Regions from separate parts of the Glutamicibacter sp. FR1 genome, predicted to be linked through region 3. Evidence: riboswitches for the same ligand, from Rfam matches in the RefSeq annotation. Region 3 holds a riboswitch; each other region holds the start of a gene.
What was found. A riboswitch is a leader RNA that binds a small molecule or an ion and turns the genes downstream of it on or off. The one in region 3 is predicted to bind thiamine pyrophosphate.
Positions count from the first base shown of each region.

Region 1: it holds a riboswitch for thiamine pyrophosphate, as region 3 does, so the genes downstream of both, thiC (phosphomethylpyrimidine synthase ThiC) here and ACLQ8T_RS12630 (ECF transporter S component) in region 3, are expected to answer to the same signal.
Region 2: it holds a riboswitch for thiamine pyrophosphate, as region 3 does, so the genes downstream of both, thiO (glycine oxidase ThiO) here and ACLQ8T_RS12630 (ECF transporter S component) in region 3, are expected to answer to the same signal.
Region 4: it holds a riboswitch for thiamine pyrophosphate, as region 3 does, so the genes downstream of both, thiM (hydroxyethylthiazole kinase) here and ACLQ8T_RS12630 (ECF transporter S component) in region 3, are expected to answer to the same signal.

Region 1 is NZ_CP178602.1:2,468,390-2,473,747, reverse strand. Features, by position in the region: gene ACLQ8T_RS11950 (DEAD/DEAH box helicase) at 1-1,453, shown strand, start outside; gene thiC (phosphomethylpyrimidine synthase ThiC) at 1,542-3,284, opposite strand; TPP riboswitch at 3,281-3,388, opposite strand; tRNA gene ACLQ8T_RS11940 (tRNA-Thr) at 3,665-3,736, opposite strand; tRNA gene ACLQ8T_RS11935 (tRNA-Thr) at 4,267-4,338, shown strand; tRNA gene ACLQ8T_RS11930 (tRNA-Met) at 4,386-4,462, shown strand; gene ACLQ8T_RS11925 (GTP pyrophosphokinase family protein) at 4,555-5,331, opposite strand.
Region 2 is NZ_CP178602.1:2,316,215-2,321,572, reverse strand. Features, by position in the region: gene ACLQ8T_RS11145 (mechanosensitive ion channel) at 1-831, shown strand, start outside; gene ACLQ8T_RS11140 (GNAT family N-acetyltransferase) at 914-1,873, opposite strand; TPP riboswitch at 1,953-2,058, shown strand; gene thiO (glycine oxidase ThiO) at 2,056-3,183, shown strand; gene thiS (sulfur carrier protein ThiS) at 3,180-3,425, shown strand; gene ACLQ8T_RS11125 (thiazole synthase) at 3,434-4,249, shown strand; gene moeB (molybdopterin-synthase adenylyltransferase MoeB) at 4,246-5,358, shown strand, end outside.
Region 3 is NZ_CP178602.1:2,621,775-2,627,132, reverse strand. Features, by position in the region: gene ACLQ8T_RS12645 (monovalent cation/H+ antiporter complex subunit F) at 1-163, shown strand, start outside; gene mnhG (monovalent cation/H(+) antiporter subunit G) at 163-564, shown strand; gene ACLQ8T_RS12635 (DUF4235 domain-containing protein) at 625-876, opposite strand; TPP riboswitch at 952-1,072, shown strand; gene ACLQ8T_RS12630 (ECF transporter S component) at 1,135-1,743, shown strand; gene ACLQ8T_RS12625 (ATP-binding cassette domain-containing protein) at 1,740-4,067, shown strand; gene ACLQ8T_RS12620 (aminodeoxychorismate lyase) at 4,064-4,939, opposite strand; gene cls (cardiolipin synthase) at 5,129-5,358, shown strand, end outside.
Region 4 is NZ_CP178602.1:46,146-51,503, forward strand. Features, by position in the region: gene ACLQ8T_RS00250 (uracil-xanthine permease family protein) at 1-1,120, opposite strand, end outside; gene thiD (bifunctional hydroxymethylpyrimidine kinase/phosphomethylpyrimidine kinase) at 1,147-2,571, opposite strand; gene thiE (thiamine phosphate synthase) at 2,568-3,209, opposite strand; gene thiM (hydroxyethylthiazole kinase) at 3,202-3,996, opposite strand; TPP riboswitch at 3,986-4,080, opposite strand; gene ACLQ8T_RS00270 (GntR family transcriptional regulator) at 4,115-4,483, opposite strand; gene ACLQ8T_RS00275 (hypothetical protein) at 4,480-5,358, opposite strand, start outside.

The DNA of each region.
Region 1 (5,358 bases), 150 kb from region 3:
CACCCCCGGCCGCGTGATCGACCACATCAACAAGGGTTCCCTCGACCTGTCGAACCTGCAGTACGTGGTGCTGGACGAGGCCGACGAAATGCTGCGCATGGGCTTCGCCGAAGAGGTCGACAAGATCCTGGAAGCGACTCCGGAAGAGAAGCAGGTTGCCCTGTTCTCGGCCACCATGCCGCGCACCATCCGCCGCATCGCTTCGGAATACCTGCGCAACCCGCAGGAAGTCGCCGTGAAGTCCAAGCAGTCCACCGGCACCAACATCACCCAGCGCTTCCTGCAGGTCATGGGCGCCCACAAGCTGGACGCCATGACCCGCATCCTCGAATCCGAGGAATTCGACGGCGTGATCACCTTCGTGCGCACCAAGATGGCTACCGAAGACCTGGCCGACAAGCTCAAGGCCCGCGGCTTCACCGCTGCCGCCATCAACGGCGACATCCCGCAGCAGCAGCGCGAGCGCACCGTGGAGAACCTGCGCTCGGGCAAGATCGACATCCTGGTGGCTACCGACGTGGCAGCCCGCGGCCTGGACGTCGAGCGCATTTCGCACGTGATCAACTTCGACATCCCGCATGACACCGAGTCCTACGTGCACCGCATCGGCCGCACCGGCCGTGCCGGCCGCAAGGGCGACGCAATCCTGTTCATGACCCCGCGCGAGAAGTACCTGCTGCGTGCCATCGAGAAGGCGACCCGCCAGCCGGTGACCCAGATGCAGCTGCCGTCGCTGGATTCGGTCAACGACCGCCGCATCCAGAAGTTCACCGACCGCATCGACAAGACCATCAGCGGCCAGGACCTGACTACTTTCCGCGAGATCGTGGAGAAGTTCGCTGCCGAGCACGAGGACCTGGACCACCTGGAAATCGCGGCTGCACTGGCTTTGATGGCCCAGGGCGGACGCCCGCTGCTGATGACCGAGCCGGTCATCTCGCCTGCGAAGAAGGCCCGCATGGATCGCCCGGAGCGTGGCGAACGCGGTGAGCGCGGTCCACGTGCCCGCAAGACCGCTGCCGAGGGCAACGCCATGTACCGTCTGGCAGTTGGCCGCCGCAACCGCGTTCAGCCAGGCTCGATCGTTGGCGCACTGGCCAACGAGGGCGGCTTCGATTCTTCGGAAATCGGCGGCATCGACATCCGATCGGACCACACCCTGGTGGAGCTGCCAGCAGAGCTGAGCAAGGACCAGTGGCGTGCACTTTCCAAGACCCGCATCGGCGGCGAAGCCATCGATCTCCAGCTCGACAATGGCCGCAGCCCGCGCCGTGATGACGATGGCGACCGCGGAGGTTTCCGTGGTAGCCGTGGCGGCTACGGTGGTGGACGTGGCGGCCGTGGTGGATTCGGTGGCGGACGCAATGGCGGCCGTGGCGGATTCGGTGGCGGACGCGGCGGCAAGGACCGCTACAGCGATTCGAACCGCAGCGGTGGACGTCGCGACTACTAAGCCTGCAGCTACAGCTGAGTAGCACTGGATAACGCCCTTGGGGCAAGCCGAAAGCTTGCTCCAAGGGCGTTATCGCATGCCGGGCTAATTATTCGGCAGGGGTCCCGATCGGAATCTCATCCCCGAGATAGACCGTGCCGCCGCTTTCCAGGAACTGCCGGCTCTTCTGCGCCATCCCGGCCAAGGCCGCTTGTGCCTCGGCCGAGCCGTATTCGTCGCGGATGTCCTGGGAAATGCGCATGGAGCAGAATTTCGGCCCGCACATGGAACAGAAGTGGGCGGTCTTCGCCGGCTCGGCCGGCAGAGTCTCGTCATGGAATTCCTGCGCGGTGACCGGGTCTAGGGACAACGCGAACTGGTCATTCCAGCGGAATTCGAAACGAGCCTTGCTCAGCGCATCATCACGGGCCGTGGCACCCGGATGCCCCTTGGCCAGATCTGCTGCGTGAGCCGCGATCTTGTAGGTGATCACGCCGGTCTTCACGTCATCCCGGTTGGGCAGCCCCAGATGCTCCTTGGGCGTGACATAGCAGAGCATTGCGGTACCGTAGCGGGCGATCTCCGTGGCACCGATGGCGCTGGTGATGTGGTCGTAGCCCGGCGCGATGTCGGTGACCAGCGGGCCCAAGGTGTAGAACGGGGCCCCGTCGCACAATTCCTGCTGGCGCTCCACATTCTCGCGCACCAGATGGAACGGGATATGCCCCGGTCCCTCGACCATCACCTGCACGTCGTAGTGCCAGGCGCGCTTGGTCAACTCGGCCAGCGTATCCAGCTCGGCGAACTGCGCTGCGTCGTTTGCGTCCGCAATGGAGCCCGGGCGCAGCCCGTCGCCCAGCGAGAAGGCGACGTCGTACTGCGCGAATATCTCGCACAGCTCATCGAAGTGGGTGTAGAGGAAATTCTCCTGGTGGTGCGCCAGGCACCATCCGGCCATGATGGACCCGCCGCGTGAAACCATGCCGGTAACCCGGTTGGCGGTCAGTGGGATGTAGCGCAGCAGCACGCCAGCGTGGATGGTCATGTAGTCCACGCCCTGCTCGCACTGCTCGATGACAGTGTCGCGGAAGATCTCCCAGGTCAGCTTGTTGGCTTCGCCATTGACCTTCTCCAGCGCCTGGTAGATCGGCACGGTGCCGATGGGCACGGGGGAGTTGCGGATGATCCATTCTCGGGTGGTGTGGATGTCATCTCCGGTGGACAGGTCCATTACCGTGTCGGCGCCCCATTTGGCGGCCCACTGGAGCTTGGAGACCTCTTCTGCGATGGAGCTGGTCACCGCCGAGTTGCCGATATTCGCATTGATCTTGACCAGGAACGCCTTGCCGATGATCATCGGCTCGGATTCCGGGTGGTTGATGTTCGCCGGGATGATGGCTCGTCCGGCCGCGAGCTCGCTGCGCACCAGTTCTACATCGCATTCCTCGCGCAGCGCCACATAGCGCATTTCCGGGGTGATGATCCCGGCACGTGCATAGTGCATCTGCGTTACGCGCGCTCCGCCAACGGCCCGCAGCGGAGGGGCTGAACGTCCAGCCCATTCCGCGCTGGCCGTGCCGCGGCGGACCGCCGAGCGCCCGTCGTCGTGCAGATTGCGCTCGCGGCCTGCGTAAGTCTCCACATCCCCGCGCTCCAGGATCCATTGCTCGCGGAAGGGCGGCAAGCCCTGGGTCGGTTCGCTTCCCGGTCCGCTGGTCCGATACACCGACAGCGGCTCGTTGGGCTTTCCATTGGGAGAGTCTGCCAGATGGATCTGCGTGACGGGAACAGAAATTCCCGCAGATTCGCGGTAGGCAAGGGTGTGGGCAGGGTGCTGTTCAAATTGTTCCACTGGGGAAACTCACTTCCTTCGCCGGCATGACCCGGACAGGTTCAACGGTCGCGGACGGCGATAGCCCGATCTCAGCCCTTGCCAGGGCACCCGTGTGGTCGCGAACAACTTAGCACGCTTGGGAGGAAGAAACGCAAATCCAGTGGTCAGAAGGGTGACAGCAATTCAGGATGCGGGCACTGGCCCGGCGGCAGGAGCTAGCTTGTACAAGCGATCAGCCTCTTGCAGCGCGAATCGGGAATCTGGGGAAGACGGCGTGGCAGAAGACTGGCGAAGCAGCGCGAGCGAAGGCTGAGGCGAAGGCCGCGCGATGGGGCACTAAGAGCGGCAGATAAACGAAAAGAGAAGCAATCTGGAATCAGATTGCTTCTCTCATTGCGAGCCCCCTGCCGGAATCGATCCGGCGACCTCGTTCTTACCAAGAACGCGCTCTACCACTGAGCTAAGGGGGCAACAGGTAAATACTTTACACAGGTTTTCGAGGTTTGCAAAATCTCCCGGGGATTTGTTGCTGACGTCACAATATTCCTAATCAAGACGGAAATAGGAGTCGGGTTGCCTAGGTGAATTCCGTGCGCGTGAGAGCTTGCTTCATGCCTCCTGGATTACTTTCGCGGCGCGTTGTGGCGACTCCGCGCACCGGATGCCAGATGCCCTTCCAGGTAATCCATAATCCCAGGGTCGAGGGACTGGGGGAGTTGAGCCTCCTATGTTTTGCGCGGGAGATCTGTGGTTCTGCCACGAGGGAAAGTGTCTCGGGATTTTATCCTGCGCGTCTGGTCGAATCCGCGATTGACCACAAGGGACACCTCAGTGAGCATCGTCACCCGAGCACCTTTTGTCCCAGTCTTCGTCCTTGAAGATCTAGGGTGAGTGGCTAATCTCAATTTGACTAGTGGTTTTATGGAAATTTCGGGGTGTTTTCCAGGTCGGTTTGCCGATTTTTCTTTGCCGGGAAATGCGTGTAGAGTATTTACTCGTTGCCCCCTTAGCTCAGTGGTAGAGCGCGTTCTTGGTAAGAACGAGGTCGCCGGATCGATTCCGGCAGGGGGCTCTGAGTGAGAAGCTTTCTTGGCTTCTACTGGATTGTTTCTCACTTGTGGCGGCGTAGCTCAGCTGGTTAGAGCGCACGACTCATAATCGTGAGGTCCCGGGATCGAGTCCCGGCGCCGCTACCAAATCAAAGATCCTCAGCTTCGGCTGAGGATCTTTTTTGGTTTCCGGGTTCGAAGCGGTCTTCAGGGACCCGTCGTTTCGAAGCCAATAACGCTTAGTTGTCCGCACCCTTTTCAGGGCTCCTTGTGCTGGCTTGCTGTGCCAGCGAGAGCAGTCCCTGGAAGGCCTTCGTATCGAAATTCGTCTCTTGTCCTGCTGCATCATTGGCATCATGGCCGTGTACTTCGGTATGCAAGCGTTGCATTTGCATATCGAGTTTCGTTGCAACAGCTGCCGCATCGGCGAGCTCCTGTACTAGATGTTCTGGAACCTCCCCCTCGTACTTGTAGAAAATTTTATGCTCCAGGCTTGCCCAGAAATCCTGGGCGATCGTGCGGATTTGCAACTCCACTACGACGTCGACAGGGCCGTCGGATAAGAAGACCGGAATTTGCACAATTGCATGGACACTTTTATAGCCGCTTGGCTTCGGGTTCTTGATGTAATCCTTGATCTGGATGACCTTCAGGTCATTTTGAGCGGTCAAGGTGTTCAGGACCTTATAGATGTCCTTGACGAAACTGCAGGTAATGCGCACACCCGCAATATCGCTGATGTTCTCGCGTATGGCAGTAAGGGACGGCGCGATGGCCCGGCGGGCAACCTTGCGCATGATGCTCTCCGGAGTTTTCACCCGGGAGCTGACGTGCTCGATTGGATTGTATTTGTGCAAGTACAAGAACTCTTCACGCAAGATCGAGACCTTGGTCAGCACTTCGTCCACCGCAAACTGGTATTCCATCATGAAGCGCTGGAAATCGTGGTGGAAGGCCTTCGTCAATCGCTGCAACTCGGCCGGGGACGGGGTAGTTCCAGCAGCCGTGATTGCCACTGCACGCGTCTCGTCATCAAATGGGAC
Region 2 (5,358 bases), 310 kb from region 3:
GGTTTGGGAACTGTCGACTTCAGCGGGCTGGTCCGCAAACTTACCCCACGCAATGAACCGGTAGACGAAGTACAGTCCCGAGAATCCCAAGCGAAGATCGTTGACATCATTGCCAACATCGTCTTCGCCTTGATCCTGCTCGTCGTTGCCATTTCGGCACTGCAGGTCTTGGGTATCGCGGCAATTTCGGACCCTGCCCAGCAGATGCTGCAGTTGGTCTTCACTGCGATTCCTCAGGTCATCATGGCCTTGGTGCTGTTGGCAGTCGGTATTCTGATTGCCAAGTTCGTAGGCCAGCTGCTTGAATCAACCCTTCACGGGGTAGGCGCCGACTCTGTTGTTGCCCAATGGGGCGTAGTTCCCGAAGGAAAGAGCGCTTCGGGAATCATCGCTGGCATCGTCAAGATTGCCATCGTGCTGTTCTTCGGCGTGATGGCAGCCCAGATGCTGAACTTCCCGGCGATTACCAACATCCTCAATGAAATTCTGGCCTTGGGCGGCAAGATTCTCTTCGGCGCAGCAATTATCGCCGCAGGTTTCGTCATCGCCAACGTCATTGGCCGCTTCTTGGGCGACACAACCGCTTCAAAGATCATCCGCTACACGGCAATTGCGTTGTTCGTAGCAATGGGCTTGAAGTACATGGGTATCGCCGACTCGATCATCAATATGGCCTTCGGAGCAATCGTCATTGGCGCGGCTTTGGCTGCGGCTCTGGCCTTTGGACTTGGTGGCCGCGATGCTGCGGCTCGCACACTGAAAAAGATCGAGGCCAATCAGGATACCGACGGCCCGGATTCGACGCCACCGGCATCAACTCCAGGCATCTAGCCAATATCACTAAACCTGAGGGACAGATAAAAAGTCGCGGAACCCGAAACCGGATTCCGCGACTTTTTTGTTGCCCGCCAAGCTACGGCTGCGTGCTCCACGGCAACGGCACTACATCCGGGACCTGATCAGTCCGCAACCGCGCGTAGGCGTACACGTCAATGCGTTCTCCATCAACCAGGAACTTACCGCGCTCGACACCCTCGCGCAGGAACCCGTTGCTTTCGGCTACACGCTTCGATCCAGGATTATTCGCCCGAAGTCCTAATTCCAAACGGTACAGACCTAGCTCGCCAAACAGGTGGTTCACCAAAGTTGCCACTGCGCGAGTGGCCAGAGACCTCCCGCGGTAGTCCTGGTTCATCCAATACCAAACCCATGCATTCTGATTGTCTGGATCGACAGTACCGCAGACCAAACCGACCAGCCGGTCTCGATAGGCGATGGCGAAAGCCTGCTGCCGTTCGCCGGCCTCCATCAGGGAACGCACGTACGATGCGGCTTTTTCCGGAGTGTCGGCATCTCCTTGGCGTTCCATATCGGCATTGGAGGAAAAGGCTTCGAAAACGGCTTCGGCATCCGATTGGCGCAGCCTGCGAACTGAGAAATCGTCGTCGACAGGTGCGGCCTTGCTGGGTTCTGCAAAAGAAAGCTGCCGCGCAGCGGGCGTGCCCTGATGGAAGAACAGCTGCCAGCGATCCTGCTCATGGATCCACAGCGAACTGCGCTCGCTGGCGGATGCCGAGGGCAACCTCCAGCGCAGAAGCACCGCTTGATCGGCAACCTGGATCGCCACGGGGCTCCCGACTTCCCGAGATCCAGAATCCACTTCCGGCTCCTGGTCCAGCTGGGCAATGATCGACTCGCGATCGTAGACACGGCCGCTGGCACCCACTTCGGAGAACTGCGGATGCAAGTACCGTTCCAATTGCCTGCGGCTATGGCGCTGGTTGGTTTCCAAGAGCTCCTGCTCCAACGAAATGATCGTGTTGGACAACGCAGATCCCTGGGGAAGCACGCGGGGGAAGTCATGAGATGCCATGTCAACTAGTACATCACAGAAGATGACGGAGCTGCGGTTGCTCCAGTTCGACTTTATGAGCTGGATCATGCCTATAATCGCAGTACTCCGCGGGAGCCTGTAATCGACCAGGCTGAGAGGGCACCGAGCCGACCGCTACACCTGATGCGGGTCATGCCGCCGTAGGAAGGATGCGTGCCCTCGTGCATGTGAATATTGTTGGCGCCGGAATCATCGGCCTGTCCGTCGCGTTCGAACTGGAATCGCGGGGACATACTGCCACCCTCATCGATCCAGCACCAGGCCAAGGTGCAAGCTACGCGGCGGCCGGAATGCTGGCCCCGGCAGCTGAAACGGTCTGGGGCCATGGCCCGCTTCACGAGCTGCTTGCCGCCTCGAATGCCGCCTATCCAAAGTTCATTGAGCGCATCGAATCCATGACCGGGCAACGCCCGGACTACCTGCAGAACTCAACCCTCGTCGTCGCGGCCGAACCGGCTGACCGCGAAGCCCTGCATGAGCTGGCCGAACTGCAAGCTTCCCTCGGCCTGTCAGCGGAAAAGCTCTTGCCCAGCCAAGCCCGCAAACTCGAACCAGCCTTGGCCGCGAATATAGCAGGCGCAGTCCTATGCCAAGATGACCACCAAGTCGACCCACGGTCAGTCGTCAAAATCCTGCTTGATCACCTGCGTGGCCGCCTGATCGAGGAGCGGGCGCAGGCGCTGGTGAGCGACGGAAGCCGAACCACCGCGGTACGCACCGCATCGGGCAAGATCCTCGAAGCGGATCAAACCATCGTGGCCAACGGGCTGGGCACCATTGACGGCCTGGACCGGGTGCCGGTGCGCCCCGTCTACGGAGATATTCTCCGGATCCAGGGGCCAGCTGGTCCGCCATTGATCACCCGGACCATCCGCGGCATTGTGCACCGGGAGCCGGTGTATCTCGTGCCGAGAAAGGACGGCAGCCTCGTTCTTGGAGCCAGCGTCCGGGAAGACCGCCAGCCTGCAGTGAACATCGGAGCCATGCACCTACTGCTGGACAATGCACGAAAGCTCATCCCCGGCATCAGCGACTGCACGTTGAACGAGGCAACTGCCCGGGCCCGTCCCGCCACACCTGATGACCGTCCGCTGCTGGGGCGCATTGACCCGGGCCTGGTGCTTAGCACCGGATACTCCCGGCACGGAGTGCTGCTGGCTCCGCTGGGCGCAACACTTACCGCTGATCTTATTCACGGAAATGGAACGCACCCCTTGCATCAGGCTGTGAATCCACACCGCTTCGCCACAGCGACCCAGACCACCGACCGAACGGAGCATCACCCATGAAAAGCATTGGCATCAAGTTCAATTCCCGGGAACTGAACCTGGACGAAGGAATCACCCTTCGCGAATTCATCAGCATGCAGATCGGCAAGGATCTGGATAGCAACTCGGCGGCCGTGGACGGCAGCAAGCTTGGAATAGCCGCCGCGGTCAATGGCGCTGTCATCCCGCGCAGCGCCTGGAACAGCTACACGCTGGCCGAAGGGCACAGCATCGAACTCGTTACCGCAGCCCAGGGAGGCTAGGCGTGGACATGCAAAACATCACCGAACTGGACATCAACAGCGATCCATTCCAGGTTGCAGGACGCACCTTGTCTTCGCGCTTGATCCTCGGCACCGGGGGAGCGAGTTCGCTGGCCACCCTGGAAAGCGCATTGCAGGCCTCCGGAACCGAACTGACTACCGTGGCCATCCGACACTTTTCGGCGGCAGGCGAGTCCAACGTGTATGACTTGCTGCAGCGCAACAACGTGATTGCGCTGCCGAATACCGCTGGATGCTTCACCGCTCGCGACGCGATCCTCACCGCGCACCTGGCCCGCGAAGCGCTGGAAACGAACTGGATCAAGCTCGAAGTGATTGCGGACGAGCACACGCTGCTGCCCGATCCACTGGAACTGCACGCTGCCACCGAACAGCTGGTCGCCGACGGGTTCCAGGTCTTTGCATACACCAATGATGATCCTGCCCTTGCCCAGCGCCTCCAGGACGCCGGTGTTGCGGCCATCATGCCAGCCGGAGCACCAATCGGTTCCGGCCTGGGCATCTTGAACCCGCACAATATTTCCACCATCGTCTCCCGCGCCCAGGTGCCTGTCGTTCTGGACGCCGGAGTCGGCACCGCCTCGGACGCTGCTCTGGCCATGGAGCTCGGCTGCGACGCAGTGCTGCTGGCCAGCGCGGTGACCCGGGCGCACAACGCACCACTCATGGCCAAGGCCATGAAGGATGCGGTGCGTGCCGGACGCGCCGCACGGCTGGCCGGCAGGATCCCGCGCCGCGACACCGCCCTGCCATCTTCGCCCACCGAAGGCATGATGCAGACCCTGGTCGGTGACTTCTCGTGAACCAGTCAGCATTGGTAGCCCCGGGACCGGAGCTGACACCGGAAGAATTGGCGCGTTATTCCCGGCATCTGTCGCTTCCCGGCGTCGGCGAAGAAGGGCAACGCAGGATCGCCAATGCCAAGGTGCTGGTGATCGGAGCCGGGGGACTGGGCAGCCCCATTGCCAGCTACCTGGTCGCCGCAGGGATCGGCACCCTCGGGGTCGTGGACGACGACACGGTTGAACTGTCCAACCTGCAACGCCAAACCATGCACCGGCAACAGGACGTAGGACGCTTGAAGGTGGAATCGGTCCGCCGGATGGCCCACGAGCAGAACCGGAATGTCCGGGTTATCGCCGTGGAGGGCAAACTGGATGAGACCAACGCCGTGGCGCTTTTCAGCGACTACGACCTGGTCATCGACGGGAGCGACAACTTCGCCACGCGCTACCTGTCCAACGACGCCGCGGAAATCACCGGCACCCCACTGGTATGGGGGACCCTGTTCCAGTTCTCCGGGCAGGTGTCCGTCTTCGACCCGCGCACCGGTCCGATGCTGCGCGATCTTTTCCCTGAAATCCCTGATGCGGACTCCGTGCCCAGTTGCGCCGAGGGCGGGGTATTCGGCGCACTGTGCGGCGTCATTGGCTCGGTGTTGTGCACCGAGGCCCTGAAGCTCATCACTGGAATCGGCACCACGCTCAGCGGAAAATTGTGGCTCTATGATGCACTGGAAGCCAGTGTGCGAACTCTCGACTTTGCCAGGGACCCGCAACGCGAGCCGGTGAGCAAGCTGGGAGAGTACCGGCCGGTGTCCTGCGCTAACGAAGGGCATGCTCCGGAACTTACCGTTGCTCAACTGGCGGACCTTGAAGCGCAGGAACCGGTGTTGCTGGTGGATGTGCGTGAAGCCTGGGAACGCGACATCATCGCGATCCCGCACAGCCAGCACCTGCCGCTCGTGCAGCTGGAAGAACAAGGACTGGGAGGGCTCGCGCAAGGTGCCTCGGCGGTTGTGTTCGTCTGCAAAACTGGTGTCCGTTCACAGCAGGCGGCGCGGATTGCCAGGCCGGATCTGCAGCCAGCCGTCCAGGTGTATAGCCTCAGCGGTGGCACCGTGGAATGGGCC
Region 3 (5,358 bases):
TGCCCTGGACGTGATGCTGCTGATCATCTCCGCCGCCCTGTGCCTGGAGATGGTGCTGCACGAGCACACCGACTACATGCTGTTCGTGGTTGCCGCGTGCATGCTCGGCTTCATCGGCTCTGTGACCGTCTCGCGCTTCGTCTCGGATCAGAGGAATGCCTAATGGAACTCTTCCTCGATATCCTCGTCGCCATCCTGCTGATCCTCGGCTGCCTGATGTCCTTGATCGCAGGCATCGGCTTGCTGACCTTCCCGGACATGCTCACCCGCATGCATGCGGCCACCAAGCCGCAGGTGCTCGGCTTCCTGCTGATCTTCGCCGGGTTGGCCATCTACCTGCGCAGCTGGGCGGTCATCCCGGTCCTCGCGTTGGCTTGGGGCATGCAGCTGCTGACAGCGCCGGTTTCCGCCCACATGATCGGCCGTTCCGGCTACCGCACCAAGCACGCGGCCAAGGAAACCCTGTTCTCCGATGAGCTCAGCCTTGTGGTCAACAGGGTCAATGGCGCACCGCCCACCGGAGCAACACCGATGTCCAAGGCCGAAGCGCCAGAGGACAAGTAATGCGAAAAGAGCGGGAGCAGTTCAGCCGAACTGCTCCCGCTCTCGGCTTGCCGCCGAAGCCTATTTGGTGAACTTGGCAACAACCTTGTTGGCGCTGCGGTCGGCCACGGTCTGCATGATCGCTGCCACCAGGGCCGAGACGATCGCGAAGCCCAATGCGCGGCGGAAGGACGCTTCAGCCGCTTCCTCGGTGCCCTTGCGTGGCGCCTTGCTGCCGGTTGCCTTCAACCAAATGAAATCAACCAGCTTGCCACCGAGCATGCCCGCGCCAACGGTGATGCCGGTAGTGACAAGTTTCTGCACTTTATCCATTTTTTCCTCGCGATCAAGCTCGTGACACATCGTTCCTCTGCCCAGCATACCTGCGGTATGGTGGGGGAGCAGTAATTATTCCGACAGGGGAGCGTCAGACTTCTACGAAGTCGCAGGACGCTGAGAGTGCGATGGATCGCAGACCCTCGAACCTGCCCCGGCTAGTACCGGCGAAGGAAGTCGAGCATCTCGGATGCGGATAGGCGCAGCATGCCCTCATTCCGTGCATCCCCCCTCCTTTCCACAGGAGGACCAACAATGAACGAAACAATTTCGAAGCATCGTACCGGCTGGCGTGTCGTCGATATCGTCGTGGCATCGGTGATCGCCGTGGCTTCAGGAGTCATTTTCTGGGCATGGAGTGCCGGCTACGGCCTGTTTTCGCTGGCCTTCGCGGCTTTCCCTCCAGCCACCGCGCTGCTCACCGGCATGTGGCTGTTCCCCGCGGTGCTCGGCGCATTGATTATCCGCAAGCCCGGCGCCGCGATCTACTGCGAGATGCTGGCCGCCGTGGTTGAAGCGCTGCTCGGCTCGCACTACGGGTTGACCGTGCTGATCTCCGGCCTGGTCCAGGGCCTGGGCGCGGAGCTGGTCTTCGCGGCATTCCGCTACCGCAAGTGGAACCTGGGCGTGGCACTTCTGGCAGGCCTGTCCTCCGGCCTGTTCGCCGGCATTACCGAGGCATACATCCTGGCCTACTACGTCGAGTACACCGCCGGGATGAAGATCTTCCACGTGATCGCCACCGGTGTTTCCGGTCTGGTCATCGCCGGGTTGCTGTCCTGGCTGGCCACGCGCGGACTGGCGAAGACCGGTGCCCTGAGCGCACTGGCGAGCCGGCGTGCACACCTGGAAACCGCAAAATGAGTTCAGTTGCCAATTCCGATGCCGCCTCGCTGACCCAGCGCGGAGCGTCAATCACCGCAACTGGTTTCGGCTGGCAGCACTCGGAGCGGCAGGAACCTGCCATCTCGGGGCTGGATCTGCAGATCCACGCCGGTGAAAAGGTGCTGCTGCTCGGTCCATCCGGTGCCGGCAAGTCGACGTTGCTGCATGCAATGGCCGGGCTGCTGGAAGCCGATGAGGATCAGCAGCTTGCCGGACAGCTGCTGATTGATGGCAACGATGCGTTCCGCCGGAGCCACCCGGTGGGCTTGATGCAGCAGGACCCGGAAACCCAGGTCGTGCAAAGCAGGGTCGCCGATGATGTGGCCTTCGGAGCGGAGAACCTCGGGATGGATCCGGGCGTGATCCGCCAGCGGATCCCCGAAGTGCTGGACGCGGTCGGATTGGGCGCGCTGTCCTTCGACCACCGCACCCAGCAGCTCTCCGGCGGGCAGAAGCAGCGCTTGGCCCTGGCTGGCATCCTGGCCATGGAACCCGGCCTCATGCTGCTCGATGAACCGACCGCCAACGTGGACCCGCAGAGCATCGGGCCGTTGCGCGATGCGGTGCTGAACGCCGCGAAGCTATCCGGTGCCACGCTGGTTGTGGTCGAGCATCGGCTCGAAGCTTGGGCAGAGCATATGGACCGGGTTATCGTGCTGGAACCGGGCGGGGGAGTCGCGCACGACCTGGATCCGCGTCAGCTGTACACCGAAGAACCCGTGCGCCAGGAGCTGGCTGCCGCCGGGCTATGGGTTCCCGGATATGTTCCGCAGGTGGCACCGGCCGAGAACCTTGCCGGAGCTATGCTGCTGGAAGCGCGGCAGCTGGTCTGCGCCCGCACGGCTACCGCGCCGCATACCCAGGCGGTGGATATGGAAGTGCAGGCGGGCACCGCCACGGTGATTCTCGGCGAGAACGGCGCCGGCAAATCGACGCTGGCCCTGGCCTTGGGCGGTTTGCTGGCCCCGGCCAGCGGTGAGCTGACGGCCACCGCGCAACTGGCCGACGGCCTGGGCAATTCCCCGTTTGCTTGGAAAGCCGGTGCACTGATCGGGCGGATCGGCTCGGTCTTCCAGGAGCCCGAACACCAGTTCGTGACGCAGAGCGTCCGCGAAGAGCTGGCTTTCGCACCCAGCCGTGCGCAGGCGAGCAGCGCCAACGCGCCGAAGTACGACCCGGCCCAGGTCCAGGCGCGCGTCGATGCGTTGCTTGAACGCTTGGGGTTGGCGCATTTGGCTGAGGCGAATCCGTTCACGCTCTCCGGCGGAGAGAAGCGCCGGCTGTCCGTGGCCACCGTTTTGGCAGCCGCGCCAGAGGTGCTGATCCTCGACGAGCCGACATTCGGGCAGGATGCGAACACCTGGCGGGAGCTGGCCGGGTTACTGGTCGAAGAGCTGCAGCAGGGCACTGCGATCATTGCAGTCACCCACGATGAGCATTTTGCCTCGGTGCTCCAGGCCAATCAGCTGGTGCTCGCTTCCGGCACCCCGGATGCTGATGCCCCGCGCCAAGGGCCGGTGCTCGATGCGCCGGTAGGGCACAGCTGGCTGGCGAAGATCAATCCGCTGGCCAAGCTGGGTGCGGTGGCCGCGGCAACGCTGCCGCTGATCACCACCTTGGATTGGGTCTCGGCACTGGTGATTATCCTGGCGACCGTGGTGTTCTTCCCGCTGGCCGGGCTGAGCCTGCTGAAATTCCTCAAGCGTGCGTGGCCGTTGCTGCTTGCCGGGATCTTCGCGGCCTGGGGCATTGCCCTGGTGGGCCAGGACAGCGGCATGGTGTACGCGCAATTCGGCGCCTTCAGCATCACCGAGGGATCGGTAGCCGGCGGCATAGCCACCGGACTGCGCGCCTTCGCACTGGCCATCCCGTGCATCTTGCTGCTGGCCACCACGAACCCCAGCGATTTGGGCGGGGCGCTGTCCCAGCAGCTGAAGGTCCCGCACCGGTTTGTGCTCGGGGCGCTGGCAGGCATGCGATTGCTTGGGCTGATGGTGGAAGAATTCACCACGCTCACCCTGGCCCGGCGTGCTCGCGGTGTCGGAAACTTCGGCACCGTGGGCCAGCGCATCAGGGCAACCCTCGGCCAGGTGCTGGCGTTGCTGGTGCAGGCGATACGCCGCGCCGGACGGCTGGCAACCACGATGGAGGCCAAGGGGTTCGGCACGGCCAAGCGCACCTGGATTCGCACGGCCACCTTCACCTGGCGTGATGGCATGGTGCTGGCAACCGGAATCCTGCTTGGCACGGCCGCCATGGCTGCGGCCGTGCTGGCAGGGACCTACAACCTGGTGTGGTCCTAGCGGATTGCGTCGCTCAGGGCGCTGAGCTCCTCATGGAGCTCGGCGTCCAGCCGCAACGGCTTGGCATCGATGGTGCGCACCGGGGTGAGCAGGCGGATCGATGACACCAGCCACACGCCGTCGGCCTGGTACAGGTCCTCAGGGCGAAGCGGGCCATAGCCCAGCTCCCAGCCGTCCTGCGCCGCCGCATCGAAGATCGCGCTTTGCGTGGTGCCTGGCAGAATGCCGGTTTCCAGCATCGGGGTGAGCAGTCGCTTGGTCTCGTCATCGCGCTGGGCAACCAGCACGGTCGAGGTCGGAGCTTCGAGGATGATGCCGTCAGCCGAAGTGAAGATGACGTCATGGGCGCCGTGCTTGTGCGCGTAGCGCAGGGCGGCCATGTTGATCGAATAGGAGAGGGTCTTGGCGCCCATCATGAGCCATGGTGCGCGTTCGGCCAGCTTCGAGTCGTAGCCGCGGTCCAGCAGCAGGACATCCACGCCGGTTTCGCGCTGTTCCTTGCCCAGCGCCGGTGCCGGGGTGACGGTGACCCAGCAAATGGTGGGATCGCTGTCGTGCTCGCCGCGTGCAGCAACCAGCTTCACCACGGCCTCTTCGGCGCCGCCGGTGGCGTCGAAGTCGGCAACCGCGGTGTCGACCGCGGCATACCAGCTGCGCGAATCGGGGATGGCCAGGTCTGCAACTTCAGCAGAGATTGCCAACCGTGACAGATGCGCTTCGAATTTGCGGACGGCCTGGTTGGTGTAGAGCATCGATTCGAAGATGCCATCACCTCGCGTGACTCCCTGTGCGGTGACCAGAAGTTGCGGTGCGGTGATATCGGCAAGACGTCCAGCCGGATAGGCAGGATCCAAGAATACAAGTGAGCTCATAAAGACAGATTATCGAACCCCAGCGTCTTCTGCGTGATTTCTGCGGGCGGAGATTCAGACAAGCAGGGGATTGTTCGATAAGCTAAGCGAAGGATTTTGGCCTGTATATCGCAGATCAGAGGCCGAAATGCCAACTTCGAGTGTATAGCCAAAGGGGGTGCCTACGTGTGGCCAAGCAATGAAGTCTTCTTGCAGATCGGCGGCGTTCTCTGGAGCGTGCTGGTGGCGATCGAGCTAGCGGTCCGCTACTTCATGATCGGGATCGTTCCGGGCAACCGGCGCCCCACCACCGCAATGGCATGGCTCTTGGCCATCTTCTTCCTGCCCGTGGTGGGACTTGTCGCCTATTGGCTTTTCGCCAACCCGCGTCTGTCGCGCAGCCGGCTGGAAAAGCAGCGCCGGGCCCATGATGAAATCAT
Region 4 (5,358 bases), 830 kb from region 3:
TCAGGCCGGTGCCCGCGGTCATCAGGTTGATCGGATTGCCGAAGTCCACCTTCGCCTCGATCCACAGGCGCGCGCCGACGATGCCGATCATGCCGTAGAGCACGATGCCCAGGCCGCCGATCACGCCTACCGGAATAGTTCCGATCAAGGCGCCGAACTTCGGCAGGAAGGCCAGGGACATGGCCACGATCGCGGCGATCCAGTAGGCGGCGGTGGAGTACACGCGCGAGGCGGCCATGACGCCGATGTTCTCGGCGTAGGTGGTGGTCGCCGAGCCGCCGCCAAAACCGGCGAGCACGCTGGCGGCGCCATCAGCCATCAGCGCCCGTCCGTTGAACGCCGACAGGTCGCGGCCGGTCATCACGCCCACGGTGCGCACATGGCCGATATTCTCGGCGATCAGCACGAAGACCGCAGGCAGGAACATCAGCGCGGTATCGAAATGGAAGGTCGGGGTGTGGAACTCGGGCAGGCCGAACCATGCGGCGTCGCCCACCTTGGAGAAGTCCACCTGGCCCTGGGCCAGCGCCACCAGGTAGCCGCAGACCAAGCCGACAAGGATCGAGAGCCGGCCCAGCAGGCCCTTGAAGGCCACCGTGGCCACCACGGTGAAGATCACCGTGAGGAAGGTGGTCAGCGGGAAGTCCTTCATCGGGGCCAGGGTGGCGCTAGCCAGGTTCAAGCCGATCAGCGCAACGATGGTGCCCATGACCACCGGCGGCATCAGCGCGTGGATCCAGCCGGTGCCGGTCTTCTGCACGATCAGCCCGACGACGAACAGCAGCACGCCGGTCATCACGATGCCGCCCAGGGCGCCGGACATGCTGTGCGACCCGGTGGTCGCGACCACCGGGGCGATCAGGGCAAAGGAGGAACCCAGGTAGCTGGGCACCTTGTTCCTGGTCATCAGCAGGAAGATGATGGTGGCTAAGCCGGTGAACAGCAAGGTGGTGGTCACCGGGAATCCGGTCAGCGTCGGAACCAGTATGGTGGCGCCGAACATCGCCAGGATGTGCTGGGCGCCGATGGAAACGGTCTGCGGCCAATGCAGCCGCTCATCCGGGGCAACTACCTCGCCTTCGGTGATGGTCTTGCCGTTGCCGTGGATGCTCCAACTCATGATTCCTCTTCCCGGCCCTGCGGGTTTCAGGCCGTAGAGAATTCTACTTGGTTCTCGTGGGCCTGCGCGAAGAACGCCAGCTCGTGCTCGCTGGAACGCAGGAACGCCTGGCGCATTTTCTCGCGCAGCGCCGGGTCGGCCAGCGTCCACGCGGTGCGCACCATCTCGATCGCCTGGGCGGTGGCCTCGTCGAATTCCGGGGAAGAATAGGTCTCCAGCCAGTCGCCGTAGGGGTGCCCGGCATGGTTGGCCGCCGCCAGCCGCTTGCCGATGTCCTGGTAGAGCCAGTAGCACGGCAGGATTGCGGCGATCAGCTCCGCATAGCTCCCGGTGCAGGAGGACAGGTGGTTCACGTAGTTCAGTGTGGTCGCCGAAGGGTTCGCCAGCCCTTCCACTAGGTGGCTGCGGTGCAGCTGCAGCTCGCCCTCGAGGATCTGACCGGCGCCCTTGGCCCAGAAGCGCTGCGCATCCAGGTCCGGGGCCAGCGCGCTGGCCTGCGCCAGCACCTGGGCGTAGCGCTGCAGGTACAGGGCGTCCTGGGCCAGGTAGTACTCGAACTTCTCGCGTTCCAGGCTGCCGTCGGCCAGCTGCATGATGAACGCCAGCTCGTCGATGCCCGCACGCAGGCCCGCGATGTCCTCCCACCAGCCGGCCATCGGATCAGCGCCGGCGAAGAACCCGGCGAAGTGGTTGACCGGGCCGTGCCCGCTGCCCACCTGCAGCTGGTCGGCCGCCGCAATTGCCGCTGACAGATACGCCTTGGACTGCTCCAACGCGGCGGTCCAGTCTCCGGTGGCAGCGAAGCGGGTGGCCAGGGCGCTGGAGAGGGTGCAGCCGGTGCCGTGGGTGTTCTTGGTGGCATGGCGCGCACCGTGCAGCTCGCAGCGCACCCTGTCCGCTGCTACCAGCGCGTCGGGGCAGACCGCCCCGGCCAGATGCCCGCCCTTGGCCAGCACCAGGGCATCGTGCTTGGCCGCCAGGCGCTGGGCCTGGCGCAGCACCTCGTCCCATGATGCGGCTACCGGCTCGCGCAGCAGGCTGGCCAGTTCCAGCAGGTTCGGGGTGATCACCGTGGCCCGGTCCAGCAGCGAATCGAGCGCCGCTTCGCCATCGAGCAGGCGGTCTCCGCTGGTGGCCACCATGACCGGGTCCAGGACTACCGGAGCATCCACGGTTTCCAGCCAGCCGGTGACTGCGCGGATCACCTCGGCGTTGGCGAGCATCCCGATCTTGATTGCATCGATGCGGATATCCGCGCTGATGGCTTCAAGCTGGGCGAGGACGAAATCGCCGCTGATCGCCTGCACTCCGGACACCCCATGGGTGTTCTGCGCGGTCAAGGCGGTGATCACGCACATTCCGTAGCCGCCGTTGGCGGCAATGGCCTTCAGATCCGCCTGGATTCCGGCGCCACCGGAAGGATCGGATCCTGCGATGGACAAGATGTTCATTTGGCGGCCTCCCATGCCGAAACGAGCTGCGCGCTGGCCTGCTGCGGATCCTCTGCATTGCAGATGGCGCGGACCACTGCCATGCCCGCTCCGCCGCCGGCACGGATGGCCGCCGCGTCCTCGTGGGTAATGGCACCGATTGCCACGCAGGGCAGTGAGGCCAGCGTCGTGGCACGCGCAAAGCCGTCGAGGCCCAGGGGAGTGGGATGGTCCTTCTTCGTCGGGGTGGCGCGGACGGCCCCCACACCGAGATAGTCGATGACCGCGGCGTCCTTGTTCGCCTGGGCCAGTTGCTCATCGCTGGAAGCGCTCAGTCCGATGATACCTTCGCCGATGATCTGCCGGGCCAACTGCACCGGCACATCCTTTTGCCCGATATGGATGCCGTTCACGGCTGCGCCGGCAGCCCGCGCCGCGAGGTAGACATCGATGCGGTCATTGATCAGCAACTGGGCCTTGCCCTCGGTGAGCTTGGCGGCCGCGCAGGCCAGCTCGAAGAATTCCCGGGCGGTTTCATCCTTGGCGCGCAGCTGGATCCACTGGATTCCTCCGGCGACGGCGCCTTCGATCACTTCCAGGGTGCTGCGCGGGGTGCAGCTGGCAGTATTGGCTACCAGGTAGGCTCCGTAATTATGCATGGTTCAGTTCCTCGTGCTTCAAAGTCTTAAGTTCTTCTGGATCGGTTGCGGACAGCGCATCAATGAATGCGACGGCGAAGCTGCCCGGACCTGTGCTGTTCTCCAGGGCCTTTTCAGCGGCCAGCCCGTAGAAGCCGTGGGCCGCGATGGCGGCCTCGAACGGGTCATCGTGGACCGCAATCATGCCGGCGCAGAACGCGCCCAACGCGCAACCGCCGCCGGTGATCCGCGTCAAGCCGATTCCGTTGGTGTGCACCAGGACCGTCCGCGTGGCATCGATGATGGCATCGGACTGGCCGGAAATGGCCACCACGCAGTCATGCCGCTCGGCCAGCTCGCGTCCAGCCGCCAAGGCGGCAGAGACGTCATCCAAGGCATCGACACCGCGTGAAGCCGATTGCCGTCCGGCCAGGGCCAGGATTTCCGAGGCGTTGCCGCGAATCAGGGCCGGGCGTTGCCGGGCAATGCGCCGCGCGAAATCCGTGCGCACCGGCAGGGCGCCGACCGCCACCGGATCAAGGATCCATGGGGTGCCTGCTGCGCTCGCCGATTGCACGGCTTCTTCCATGGCGGCCAGCTGCTCGGTGCTCGGAGTTCCCAGATTCACCAAGACGGCGGAAGCCGCCTTTGCGAAGGGGCCGGCCTCTCCGGGCAGATCCGTCATGGCCGGGGACGCGCCGGATGCCAGCAGGGCATTGGCGGTGAAATTTGCTACGACGGTGTTGGTCAGGCAGAAAACCAAAGGTGATTGTTGCCGGTATTCTTGGGCAACTGCATGCAAAGCCATGCGACATCCCTCCGCTAGCGTGAACTAGATCAGGTTCAACGGGTCTCATCTCAGTCGGTTGTTCCGACACCCCGTGTCACTGCCATAGAGCGTACGCACAAGCGGTTCCAAGGACAAGTTACTTACGCTCGCGCCGCGCCACCAAGGCCTTGAGCGTGGCCGCATCGACCTGCTGGGCCGCCGCCAGCGCCCAGAGGTGATCCACCGCGGCCAGCAGGTCTTCGCTGGCATCCACCGGCCGAAGCCGTTCGTTGACCACTGTGCCGGCTCGCCGCCGAGAGGTGATCAGACCTTCGGCTTCCAGTTCCTTGTAGGCGCGCGCTACCGTTCCGGCAGCAACACCGAGGTCGGTGGCCAGTGCGCGCACGGTGGGTAGCTTGCTGCCTGCGGGCAATTCTCCCAGGGTGATCAGCGAGGCGATCTGCAAGCGGATCTGCTCGTAGGGTGCAGTGGCCGCCGCGAGGTCGACACTGATTTGCGTGCTCATGATGCTGCTGTCGGCTGCTGTGCACGCACCATCGCGGTACCAGGACGCTCCAGAAAAATCACCGCTGGGACAACGAAGACCAGAAGTGCAAACAGCCCCAGGCCTGCTGGGAAGCCGTAGCCAATCAGCAGCATGGCAAGCACAGCGCTGGTGGCAACGCGCATCGACCGCAGCTCCAGAACCCGCCGATACCAGATTTCTTCAGCTGGCGAGACGGCCCAGGGAATAGTCGCCCGGCGGCAGGACCAGATGAAGCCCATATGCGCCGCCGCAAGCAGCAGCAACAGCCCGATGACTAGTCCCCGGTTCGGAGGAGCGAACCCCCAAAGCGTCTCCAGCGGTGGATCCAATAGCAGGAAAGCGCAGATGGCAACCAGCAAGCCAGCGGCGATGTAGGACCACAAGGGCAGGGGTGCATGATGCTTTGGTGCTGCACTCGCCTGCCGAGCCACCTTGCTGGCGTAGCCCAGATACAGCGTATTGAGCATGATGTAGAGCAATGCCGCACCGGCAAAGAGCACCAGGATCCACGTAGTTCGTTCATTGGTCGGCATCCGGAATTCCTCATCCACGGGTAGGAATGACCAGCCGATGGCAACGGCGAGCAATGCAAGGGTAGCCGTGGTGTATTGCAATGCGAAGAGCTGATCTCGCAATCGCGAGAAGGCGGTCCGTTCCCTGATGGTGGAGTGAGCCGAGAATGTGGTGCGCGGGCCCCAGAAGAACAGCGTAAGAGCCACCGCAAGGGCGCCATAGTTCAATAACTCGTACGGTCCACCGGTTGAATAGCCTTGCGAGTAATTGGCCACCGATACGCAAAATGCCAGCAGCACGATACCGGTATTGCGCAGCAACCGGTTGAGCCATACCGTGCG